2 regions of the Comamonas sp. DB36 genome follow, and region 1 is predicted to be linked to the other one. Evidence: riboswitches for the same ligand, from Rfam matches in the RefSeq annotation. Region 1 holds a riboswitch; the other holds the start of a gene.
What was found. Region 1 has a riboswitch for ZMP and ZTP ahead of glyA (serine hydroxymethyltransferase). Riboswitches for the same ligand answer to the same signal wherever they lie in the genome.
Positions count from the first base shown of each region.

Region 1 (5,693 bases):
CAGCTGCGTGGCCCGGGTGGTGAGAAAAGGCGTGCTCAAAGCCGAGGAATCGAACTCGCTGCCATTGAGCGCGAACGCCAGCCGCGGCGCGACGCGCACTTCGCGCGCCGATGCCAGGGTGCTCAGAAACGGCAGGTTCAGTTGCAGGTCACGCACCTGGTGCGTGCGCTCGACGAGCGCGTCTTGAAAATCCACCGAACCGCCCTGCACCTTGATGTTGTAGAGCGCAAAGCGCTGCGGCCCGCTCTTGTCATCGGGCGCGGCGGAATCGGCCAGGCGCTGCAGGATATCGTCGATGTCATAGCGACCCGCGCCGGTCTGCGCCAGATGCAGCACCGGTGCGTCGACTTCGATCGCATCGAGCACCGGCGCCAGGCGCAGCAGCGACTGCATTTCCGCATCCATATATATACGTTGCACGGACAGCAGCGGCTGGGCGGCCCCCGGTAGACCGTCGATGCGCAGGCCGTTGAGCGCCAGCTCGAGCGTCCAGGGCTTGAATTGCACGGACTCGAGCGTCACCGCGCGGCCGAGCTTCTCGGCGCCCAGCCGCTGGATCTGGCTTTTGAGCACGGCGGGCACGGCCAGCCACAGCAGCAGCCACAGCGCGAGAAGGGCCGACAGCGCCAGCGCGGCGTGGCGCAAGGCCCGTTTTCTATTCAAAGGTTTCATGGGGTGCTCAAAGTGTTCACTGCGCGCGGCCCGAGGCGCTGCGCAGGCGCCATTGCACCAGAAAACCAGAGTGAGCAAAAGTAAGAGCGGCGCCCCCCAGATGCAGGCATCCCAACGGCAGCATCTCGATCCCAGGGCCGGGCTGCCGGTCCAGCTGCATTGCGAACTGCACAAATAGAAAGCCCGGTCAGCGGCGGGGCCGATGACCGGGCTTTACGGCAGGCTCCAAGTCCTGTGCCGTGGGGATTGCAACCGGGAGAGGATGGTCCTGGTTGCGTGGAAGCATCGATTGCTCCCTGGAGGCCTTAGGAGACAGTCAAAGGACAGGAACTGACAGATTAAGTGCCGTTCCGCCTTTAAACGCTCTTCCAGCAGTCAACTGCCATGGCAGTCAGGTACAGAATAAGCGAGCTGCAATGCAGCAATCCAATGAGTTTTTGCAATGATCCAAAAAACTTAATAGGACTGTCACAAACAGCTGTCAATCCGAAAATTCCAGGGGACAAAACGCCGGAAATATGCGTTTCCATACAGCTTTTTATATGCATTTTAAATCTAACAACTATTTTTTATAGTATTGACTTAGCATTAGGTGAACTTCTAGAATCCGCCATTCTCGAAAAAGAGACCCTCTCTTCGCTGCACGCAAGTGCTCAGACCACTTCCTTCGATGCCTTTCCGGCACCGTACCCAAGGATTGCAGCGCGCCAATCTAGGCGTTCGCCCCATGCCCCCTCACGGGTCAGCAAAGCGGGGTGACGCCTCTTGAAAGGAATCAATATGCCTGCATTAGCGAAAGCTTTCGCTGGAGTGCGAACCTTTGCGTCCGATGTGACCGACGGTTTTCTCGATATCACCCACAACGGCTTTGCCCTGCTGGGCCTGGCCGTGGCCTTCGTGGCCATCACCTTGTTCGCCCGCCCCGACCTGCGCCTCGAAGGCGAAGCCCATCTGCGCGACTGGCTGCAGGCGCGCCAGGTGGCCGTGATCGACATGCCCACCGAGCCCGATGCCATCGATCGCGCCACGGCGAGCAATCCCAAGGACCTGCCGCGCGAGCAGGCCGCTGTCGCCTTCTGGCTCAGCAAGAAGTACCGCGTCGCGCCCGAGCCGCTGGCCGCGCTGGTCTCCGAAGCCTACTCGCTGGGCCAGAGCAACAAGATCGATCCGACGCTGATCCTGGCCATCATGGCCATCGAATCGAGCTTCAATCCCTTTGCGCAAAGTTCCGTCGGTGCCCAGGGCCTGATGCAGGTCATGACCAGCGTGCATACGGACAAGTATGAAAACTTCGGCGGCCGCCTCGCAGCTTTCGACCCCGTGACCAACCTGCGCGTGGGCGTCAAGGTGCTCAAGGACGCGATTGCGCGCGCGGGCTCGGTCGAGGGCGGCCTGCGCCACTATGTCGGCGCCGCCAACCTGCCCAACGACGGCGGCTATGCGGCCAAGGTGCTCGCCGAGCACAACCGCCTGCGCCAGGCCGCGGGCCTGCGCCCTGTCCCTGCCGTCGTCCCCGCCCAGCCGCTGCTCACCGTCAAGCAGACCGCTCCCCTGGCCGCCCCCGCGGCCGAACCTGTCGCCAGCGCCGGCGAACAGGTCGCTTTGAACACCAACCTCTGATCGAAGTACCCCGCGCTGCGCGCATTCGCAGCAGGCCCTTTGCCGCACGGGCATCTGGGCTCAGCTACACTACCGGGGTACGCAACTGGCGATAGGCGCAGTCCAGTAGGTCGAAAGACCGGACTGCCGCTGACGTGGAAACCAGCGGATGTCATCCGTGAACCACCGGGGAGCGTACCGCCCAGGCATAACGGATCCCGCCTGAAGCGTTCCGCCGTTCGCCTGGGCAGCCCTTGGCCTCAAGGGACTACAAGTTCATAGGACTGCCATGTACCACCGCAATATCACTGTTGAAAAAGCCGACCCCGAACTGTTTGCCGCCATCCAGGCCGAAAACCAGCGTCAGGAAGATCACATCGAGCTGATCGCCAGCGAGAACTACTGCTCGCCTGCCGTGATGGAAGCCCAGGGCTCCCAGCTCACGAACAAGTACGCCGAAGGCTATCCAGGCAAGCGCTACTACGGCGGCTGCGAAAACGTCGATGTGGTCGAGCAACTCGCCATCGACCGCGTCAAGCAGCTGTTCGGCGCCGATGCCGCCAACGTGCAACCCAATTCCGGTTCCCAGGCCAATCAGGCCGTGCTGCTGGCTTTCCTCAAGCCCGGCGACACCATCCTGGGCATGAGCCTGGCAGAAGGCGGTCACCTGACCCACGGCATGCCGCTGAACATGTCGGGCAAGTGGTTCAACGTCGTTTCCTACGGCTTGGATGCCAAGGAAGAGATCGACTACGACGCCCTGGAAGCCAAGGCGCGTGAACACAAGCCCAAGCTGATCATTGCCGGTGCCTCGGCCTACGCGCTGCGCATCGATTTCGAACGCTTCGCCAAGATTGCCAAGGAAATCGGCGCCATCCTGTGGGTGGACATGGCCCACTACGCCGGCCTGATCGCCGCGGGTGTGTACCCCAACCCCGTGCCCCACGCCGACGTGGTCACGACCACCACCCACAAGAGCCTGCGCGGCCCGCGCGGCGGCGTGATTCTGATGAAGGCCGAGCACGAGAAGGCCATCAATTCGGCGATCTTCCCCGGCCTGCAGGGCGGCCCGCTGATGCACGTCATCGCTGGCAAGGCCGTGGCCTTCAAGGAAGCGCTGACGCCCGAGTTCAAGGCCTACCAGGCCCAGGTCGTGAAGAATGCACAAGTGTTCGCCGAAACGCTGATCGAACGCGGTCTGCGCATCGTCTCCGGCCGCACCGAAAGCCACGTGATGCTGGTCGACCTGCGCGCCAAGGGCATCACCGGCAAGGCCGCTGAAGCCGCTCTGGGCGCGGCCCACATCACCATCAACAAGAACAGCATCCCCAACGATCCTGAAAAGCCGATGGTGACCAGCGGTATCCGCGTGGGCACGCCCGCGATGACCACGCGTGGTTTCAAGGAAGAAGAAGCCCGCCTGACGGCCAATCTGGTTGCCGACGTGCTGGAGAACCCGACGGACGAAGCCAACCTGGCCGCGGTGCGCGCCAAGGTCGCGGCGCTGACCGCGCGTTTCCCCGTCTACCGCGACTAAGCCTCTCGCTATTCGGTCCGCCCTGAGCCATGAAGTGCCCTTTCTGCAGCCATCCTGACACCCAGGTGGTCGAGACCCGCGAGGCGGAAGACGGCGGCTTCATCCGCCGCCGCCGCCAGTGCGGCGGTTGCGACAAGCGCTTCACGACGTACGAGCGGCCGGAAGTCAGCTTCCCGGCCATCGTCAAGAAGGACGGCCGGCGCATAGAGTACGAGCGCGCCAAGCTCAGCGGCTCGTTCTCGCTGGCGCTGCGCAAGCGTCCGGTGAGCACCGAACAGGTCGATACCGCGATCGAGCGCATCGAGGAAAAGCTGCGCAACCTGGGCCTGCGCGAAGTGGCGTCCAGCCGCATCGGCGAGTTGGTCATGCACGAGCTCAAGCAGCTCGACAAGGTCGCCTACATCCGCTTTGCTAGCGTCTATCGCAGCTTTGAAGACATCGAGGACTTCAAGAGCGTGATGGACGAGGTGCGTAGAGGATAGAGCCCCCACCGGCCGGGCGGCAGAAACTCAAGCACCCCATGAAAAAGCCATCCCGAGGGATGGCTTTTTTGCGTGCCAAGCGCCTTCAGAGCAGCGAGGACGCTATCGGCGCGACGCCGTGGCGCACATCGCCGCACTGGGCGCGGTGCCGCAGCGCGTGGTCCATGACCACCAGCGCCAGCAGGGCTTCGGCAATCGGCGCGGCGCGAATGCCCACGCAGGGGTCGTGGCGGCCCTTGGTGATGACTTCCGTGGGCTGGCCGTGCACGTCGATGGAGTCGCGCGGGCTCAGGATGGAGCTCGTGGGCTTGATCGCGATCGAGACTTCGAGGTCCTGGCCGGTGCTGATGCCGCCGAGCACGCCGCCCGAATGGTTGCTCGCGAAGCCGGCCGGGGTGAGTGAGTCGCCATGCACCGTGCCGCGCTGGGCGACGCTCGCGAAGCCGGCGCCGATTTCCACGCCCTTGACCGCGTTGAGGCCCATCATCGCGTAGGCGATGTCGGCATCGAGCTTGTCATAGAGCGGCTGGCCCAGGCCCACGGGCATGCCCGTGGCCTGCACGCGGATGCGCGCGCCGCAGGAGTCGCCGGCCTTGCGCAGCGCGTCCATATAGCTTTCATAGGCCGAGACATCGGCGACCGGGGCGAAGAACGGGTTGCCGGGTACATGCGACCAGTCCTCGAACGGAATCTCGAGTTCGCCCAGCTGCGTCATGCAGGCGCGGAACTCGGTGCCGAACTGGGCCTTGAGCCACTGCTTGGCCACGGCGCCCGCGGCCACCGTGGGCGCCGTCAGACGCGCCGACGAACGGCCGCCGCCGCGCGGGTCGCGGATGCCGTACTTGTGCCAGTAGGTGTAATCGGCATGGCCGGGGCGGAAGCTCTCGGAGATGTTCGCGTAGTCCTTGCTGCGCTGGTCGGTATTGCGGATCAGCAGCGCGATCGGCGTGCCCGTGGTCTTGCCTTCATAGACGCCCGACAGGATTTCGACCGCGTCGGCTTCCTGGCGCTGGGTCACATGGCGGCTGGTGCCGGGGCGCCGACGGTCCAGGTCATGCTGGATGATGGCTTCGGTCAACGGCATGCCCGGCGGGCAGCCATCGATCACGCAGCCAATGGCCGGGCCGTGGGATTCACCGAAATTGGTGACGCTGAAAATGGTTCCGAAAGTATTGCCGCTCATGGCGCGCGATTATGCCTGTATGAAGTGCTTGGCACCTGAGCAACACATTGATACGATTTGTATTGACGCGCGCCGCCGTCTCGACCGGCCCGTTCACCATGAGGAGTGCCACCATCCCATGCAAGCCGCCAGCCAATCGCCGCCCGCGCCAGGGCCCGCCGCCCATGGCCTGACGCTGCCCGCATCACTGCCCTCCCTGACGCAGGCGCTGGACGTCAGC
Region 1 covers NZ_CP196631.1:1,408,990-1,414,682, reverse strand. Annotated here, with positions in the region: gene ACSVDO_RS06790 (DUF748 domain-containing protein) at 1-672, opposite strand, end outside; gene ACSVDO_RS06785 (lytic transglycosylase domain-containing protein) at 1,453-2,292, shown strand; ZMP/ZTP riboswitch at 2,364-2,527, shown strand; gene glyA (serine hydroxymethyltransferase) at 2,561-3,808, shown strand; gene nrdR (transcriptional regulator NrdR) at 3,838-4,290, shown strand; gene aroC (chorismate synthase) at 4,376-5,473, opposite strand; gene ACSVDO_RS06765 (sensor domain-containing protein) at 5,592-5,693, shown strand, end outside.

Region 2 (5,693 bases), 500 kb from region 1:
CTTCCAGCGTGAAGGCACTGACCGGTTCCACCGAAGAAGAGCAGTTCCACTGATCTTCAGCGGCTCCTGGCGCTCGTGAGGGCGCTGGGGGAGGGCAGGGGGAAAAACCACTTGATGCTTTGGTGTCAGGTGGTTTTTGCTTTGTGGGTCTGGATTCAGCTGTGGAGGCTGCGGTCCTATCGTCACTGACGGCTTTCGACTGTGGATTCAGCCGGCCGATGCAACCCAAAGTAGTCGGTCATCAGGTCACTTCCAGAGCTCCCGAAGAAACCTCGCCTGGCGGTCTAGTACTTGGTCCCGCGCTGATTTATCAAGCACGTGCCCCTGGCCCGCAAGAGCTATGAGTTCGCAATGGCTGGCGACACTCCGCGCTCGGTCGCAGAACGCCCGACTCCTATCAATAGGTGTGGTCTTATCGACGTCTCCCTGCATGATGAGGGTGGGCGCGATGCTCTTGGTTAAGGTGTGCATGGGCGACAAGGACGAGGGTTTGCCGTGTCCTTTCATCAGGTCACGAAATAACCCGTCGGCAACGGCATCCACTACGGGCGAGACTAGAAGCAAGGCGTCAGGGCCGTCATTGCCAGTGCTGCCGTCTACAGAATTGCAACCGACCGTCGCCGCAGAAGCCACAAGTTGACCGCTCGACGAAATTCCCCACAGGGCAATCCGCGATGGAGCGAGACCAAGCCTGTCTGCATTCTTCCTCATGAACGCGAGTGCATGGCACACATCCGAGAATGATTCGACTGGCGAATTCGTTGCGTCTGCCAATCTGTATTCAAGAACTACAGATACGAATCCCTTGTCTGAAAAGTACCTCGCCGACCTGAAGAGTTGCTCAGGGCTGCCACGCGTCCATGCGCCGCCTTGTACAAAAAGAATGGCAGGCTGCGCGCTACCTGAGGCGGCCTGCGGCGGAAACTCGAATACTCGAAGGTCGCGGCCCGCGATGTTTCGGTACACCGTGCCACTAGGTGTCGCAAGCTGTTGCGTAGGCTCTTCGGTAGCTCGCGCGAACGTAATTGCGGCAAAAAAACCAAGCGAGATTGCGCAGATGCGGCGCAGTCCGCACGGTTTCCAAGATCGCTTGCTTTCCTGCATGGAACGTCTCCTAATAGCTCGCCGTCAGCAGACGCTCTCCGAAGACGACTATCGACTGGTTGATGCCGCTCAGCCTATTCCCATACCTGTCATTCGTCTTTTCCCAAAGTCGGGCTGGGGGAATGGCACCGCTTGAAGCCAATAAGATACTGGTAGTAAGGGCGGGCCATGATCTCATCCAAGGATTCAACAGCTGGCCTACCAATGCGTCCGGACAGATGCAGAAATAGGTTGTTCCCCACACAAACCATCACATGCGCGCCCCATGCCTCGGGGCGGTCGTGCACCATCGCGATGTCAAACGTTTGGGGTGGAGCAACTTCGTAGGTGTACTCCGTATCCTCCCACAAATTGCTGGAACGCAAGTTACCAATGGAATACCCGTGCTCACGCAGAAACTCATAGGCGTACAACTGGCAGTTGGCACCACCGGTAAAGCCGCTCACCCCTGGGGCGCCGGGATACCGATCGAAGTTGAAAGGCACATCGTAGAATCGCGCCGGCACTCTAATGGGCGACCTATTTAAGTCAAGTGACTCAGGCGAACAGAATTGAGGAATGCACATGCCGGTCATTGCAAGCTTCAATTAAAAAATAGGCAATGACGTACATGGATCGGGGTGTAACAAGCGGTCTGGAGTGGCGTAGAGCCAGAGGCTTTGGTCATCGGATCTCCTGGGAGGACTATCAAGATGCCCAGGCGATCGGCTCAACGTAGGTCATGCTCCCCGATGGTGCTCCATCATTTCGCCAGTCACATGACACCATCAGAATACGTGATTGCAAATAGCATGACAAGCGGGTCCTCCTGGCTGACATTTGCCGGCAAAAGACTACGCAGTATGGAATTCGAATGCCTGCTACAGCGCAAGTTGAGCAGCGGGGGTGACCGGCCGCTCCTGGCCGATCGCGGCTGTCTTGAAGGGCTCGGCCCGACCCAAAGCCGTCGCCTGCGGGATACATTCAAGGGTCGCAGCTGGCCGGATTGAGCAAGATAAGTGCCCATGCGGAACTGGTCGACCATGGTTACGGCGCATGCTCCCAATCTTTGGGCCTTGTTCGCACAAGAACGAAGATCCCAAGAATGGTGCCGATAGGCACAGCGAAGAGCAGCAAGAAACCAAGAGTGCGAGAGAGCGAGCGTCCCCATGCCTGACCAGTACTAACACCCCGCAAAGCTACAAGATGCAAAGTCGGGAGTGCTGCGAACATAGCAAGAAGAATCAGAATACCTGTGGTATCGGATTGATCGCCAGCTAAATACACGGTGCAGATGAATGTCGCGATAAGCCCATAGAAGATGACCAAGCCAAGATGAATGCGAGCTAAAGACCGATTCATTTTTCCTCCGTTGACGATTTTTTTGATTTTGGCCGATTTCAACGGTGCAGAAGAGTGGTTTGAATCGCACTGGGTGCGATTCACCCGGAGCGTGGCGTCTTCATGCAATTGCCTCCGAGGTCTTGCCGACGGTATCCAGCTGAGTGGGAAGATGTTCGCGAATGACCGGAGCCCACTTACGCCAACTGAAGAAGGCGCTCGGGTGTCGAATGAAGAGTAGCTTGAGCACGCGGCCCTCGTCGACGACAGTAATCAAACGCGGCCGCGTCCTACCAACCTTCGATGGCAGGGGGCTCTGTTTGAGGAATGCTCCGCGCAGCTTGATGGCTTCCACTAGCGCGCCCATCTTCTTCGCTTCAAGTCCATAAACAATGCCTTGGTCAATCGCCATCAAGCGGGACAGGTCAAGAAATTCCTGCCAGCCTTTCAGATATTGGTTATGGCACGGCCGCTTCTTAATGCACTCGAGAGGCTGCAACACCAGGTTGTGGTATGCCACCGATGACCAGAACGCTCGTTTTTGGCCCTCGCTTGGCTGGGACGCACAGTAAATCGCTCGCTCGATATTGCGAACATAGGGGGAGTCGCGCCGATAGTCGAGGGCGTGACGGCGGTGTGTCTCCCGCAGGCCATCGGTTCGCTGGTAGCGCGCAACGAACCCGTCCCCCCAGTTGTAGACGCTCTCGCCGAGCAACATCGTCCGGACCTTAGAGGTTGAGAAATCCTTCCCGACCCAAGGCCACCAAGGTAGATTTGGCCGGCCGGCAAATGTCGTGTCGAAGGAGGCATCCAGCAAATTATCAAGTTCCATTATTCAAAAAGTTGCGAGCGGGTTGACGACTGCTCGGTAACTTGCACTCCTGCCCGCATTTTTTTCGTCGCCTAAGAAATTCGTGGATTGGACATAGATTTTTGGAGGTTTGAGCTACGTAGTGCCACGGCCTCCTCGATCCACAAAATCATATCGTAGCCCGTGCCTCGGCTTTCGTTGCCCAGATCATGATCCAGGCGAATCTCGTTACCGGCACCGGTTTCAAGGAGTCTGATTTCCTCATCGGGCCCAGAATGCACTGGTGCCAACCTTCTGGTTCCAACCGCTCGGCGTGGCGTGATGCTGCAAGGCGTTGATGCGCAAGCTCCTCGCGCGCAGCAATGGAGCAACCCAAGGCCCCCGTGTGTGCGAAGCGCCTCCAGCCGCGAAGGCGCGCCGATGATTAGGATCGGCACCTTGGCTTAGAATCAGCGCTTTCCCGAAAGAACCGTCATGGCCGTGGCCATGAAGGGCTTTCATACTTGCAACCAAATGTGGTGAAGATGAGCAAGCCTTTCATTTCGCTATGTCCGGAGATCACTCGGGCAAATGCGCTGAGTTTGATGGACTGGTTGGATGATGAGAGCGTCATCCGCTATCTGAGTGATTCGCGCAATGTGTCGCGCTTCATCGAGCAGGTCATCGGTCGGGTCCAGTTGCCCATTCTGACGCATCTGTTCAACCAGGGCGGCCGGTTCTTCATGGCCTACGACCGGCATGATGTGCCAGTGGGTTTTGTGCGCCTGGTCAAGACAGGTTCCGACTGCGAAATCGTGCTGGTCATAGGCGACCGCGACAACTGGGGCCGCAAGCTGGGTGCCAGCGCCATTCGCGAAGGCATGAAGCTGGCCTTCTTCGAGATGCGCGCCGAGAAGCTCAAGGCCAAGATCCACGTGGAAAATGCGCGCTCGCTCAAGGCCTTTCTGCGCTGCGGTTTCGAGCTGGAGAGCGAAACGCCTGCGCTGAATTCGTTTTCCATGACTTCGCAGCGCTATCTGCGGCTGTTGCGCGAAAGTGCTGCGCAGGATCCCACCGGGATCTACATCACCGAAATCGACAAGGCCCGCCTGAGCAGTCTGGTCGCGCTCGAGCAGGATGCGGCGGTGTTCGAGCTTGAACATGAGATCGAGCGGGCCATCGTTGTCGAGGCGCAGGAAGTCGCGGGCAATGTGGTCACGATGAACTCCAGGGCTTTGCTGCAGCTGGACGACGAGCCCGTGGAGGTGGCCCTGGTCTACCCGCAGGACGCGGACGACAGCGCAGGCAAACTGTCGGTGTGCTCCGGCATAGGCACGGCGATCCTGGGTTACAAGGAAGGCGACTTCATCGACTGGCGCGTTCCTGACCGCACCCGGCGTATCCGTATCGAAAAAGTGCTCTACCAGCCGGAAGCCGCGGGCGATTTCCACCTGTAGAAGCCCCTGGGAGGTGCAGGGCGCAGGCGGTCAGGCGTCCTGCGCAATCTGGCGCGCATACACGGCCAGCACGATGCGCTCGGAGTGCACCAGATAGTCGTTGAGCGCGGCCGAGGCTTCGGCCATCTGGTCGGCCTCGACCAATTCCATCAGGCGCTGGTTCATGCTCACATAAGGCGCGTGCAGGAACTCCGGATCGTTGAGCAATCCGAAGGCCAGGCGCAGCTCCACCAGCAGGTGGGAAAAGAAGCTGTTGAGGCGTTCGCTGTCGGCCATTTCGACCAGCGCCATGTGGAAATCCATGTTTGCCGTGCCCACGCCCTGCCAGTCGCCGGCGTCGCGGCAGGCGTGCGCCTTGTCGACCGCCTGGCGCATGCGCTTCTTTGCCGGATGGTAGGGGTAGGCCTGGGCCAGCGCCTGGCACTCGATCATGCGGCGCACGCGGTAGATGTCGATGATCGAGGCAATGCTGGGCGTGGCCACGAACACGCCGCGGTTGGGCGCATGCTTGAGCAGCCCTTCCTTGGTCAGCGAGCGAAACACTTCGCGCAGCGTGTTGCGCGAGATGTCCAGGTTCTCGCTCAACGCGGCTTCGGACAGCTTCTGCCCCGGCACGAACTCCCCCTGCACGATCTTCTGCCTGACCATGTCGGCCACGCGTTCGTTGAGGCTGGTGGTGGGGAGGGCGAGTTCGGAAGCGGAAGTCATGCGGGCGATCTGGAAAGTTCTTGCCCTGGCCGTTGCCCGGGCTGCGCGCCATTGTGCTGCCAATCCTGTCGATTGCCCCGGTAAGCAGCATGGCTTGCAAGCGGGAAATGAGGGTAATTACTGATTCTGCAGACCCTCCAATGGCTTGCACAATCGGGTCATTGTTCATTCATTGTTTTATGAATGCTCAACCTTTTAGATTTATTGTTCAACAAAAATGCAAGGGCTGGTTTCCGAAACCGGCCCTTGCGCCGTTCTTCGTCCCATGGGCCAGGCGCGGGGCAAGTGGACCAGCGGGGCAGGGGCCTGCGGTC
Region 2 covers NZ_CP196631.1:1,907,466-1,913,158, forward strand. Annotated here, with positions in the region: partial or broken gene ACSVDO_RS08775 (isocitrate lyase) at 1-53, shown strand, start outside; gene ACSVDO_RS08780 (alpha/beta hydrolase) at 247-1,104, opposite strand; gene ACSVDO_RS08785 (hypothetical protein) at 1,194-1,589, opposite strand; ZMP/ZTP riboswitch at 1,792-1,872, opposite strand; gene ACSVDO_RS08790 (hypothetical protein) at 2,131-2,553, opposite strand; gene ACSVDO_RS08795 (hypothetical protein) at 2,546-3,256, opposite strand; gene ACSVDO_RS08800 (cyclic-phosphate processing receiver domain-containing protein) at 3,328-3,672, opposite strand; gene ACSVDO_RS08805 (bifunctional GNAT family N-acetyltransferase/nucleoside diphosphate kinase regulator) at 3,760-4,671, shown strand; gene ACSVDO_RS08810 (GntR family transcriptional regulator) at 4,702-5,379, opposite strand.
Region 2: linked by a shared signal. The riboswitch ahead of ACSVDO_RS08785 (hypothetical protein) and the one ahead of glyA (serine hydroxymethyltransferase) in region 1 are both predicted to bind ZMP and ZTP.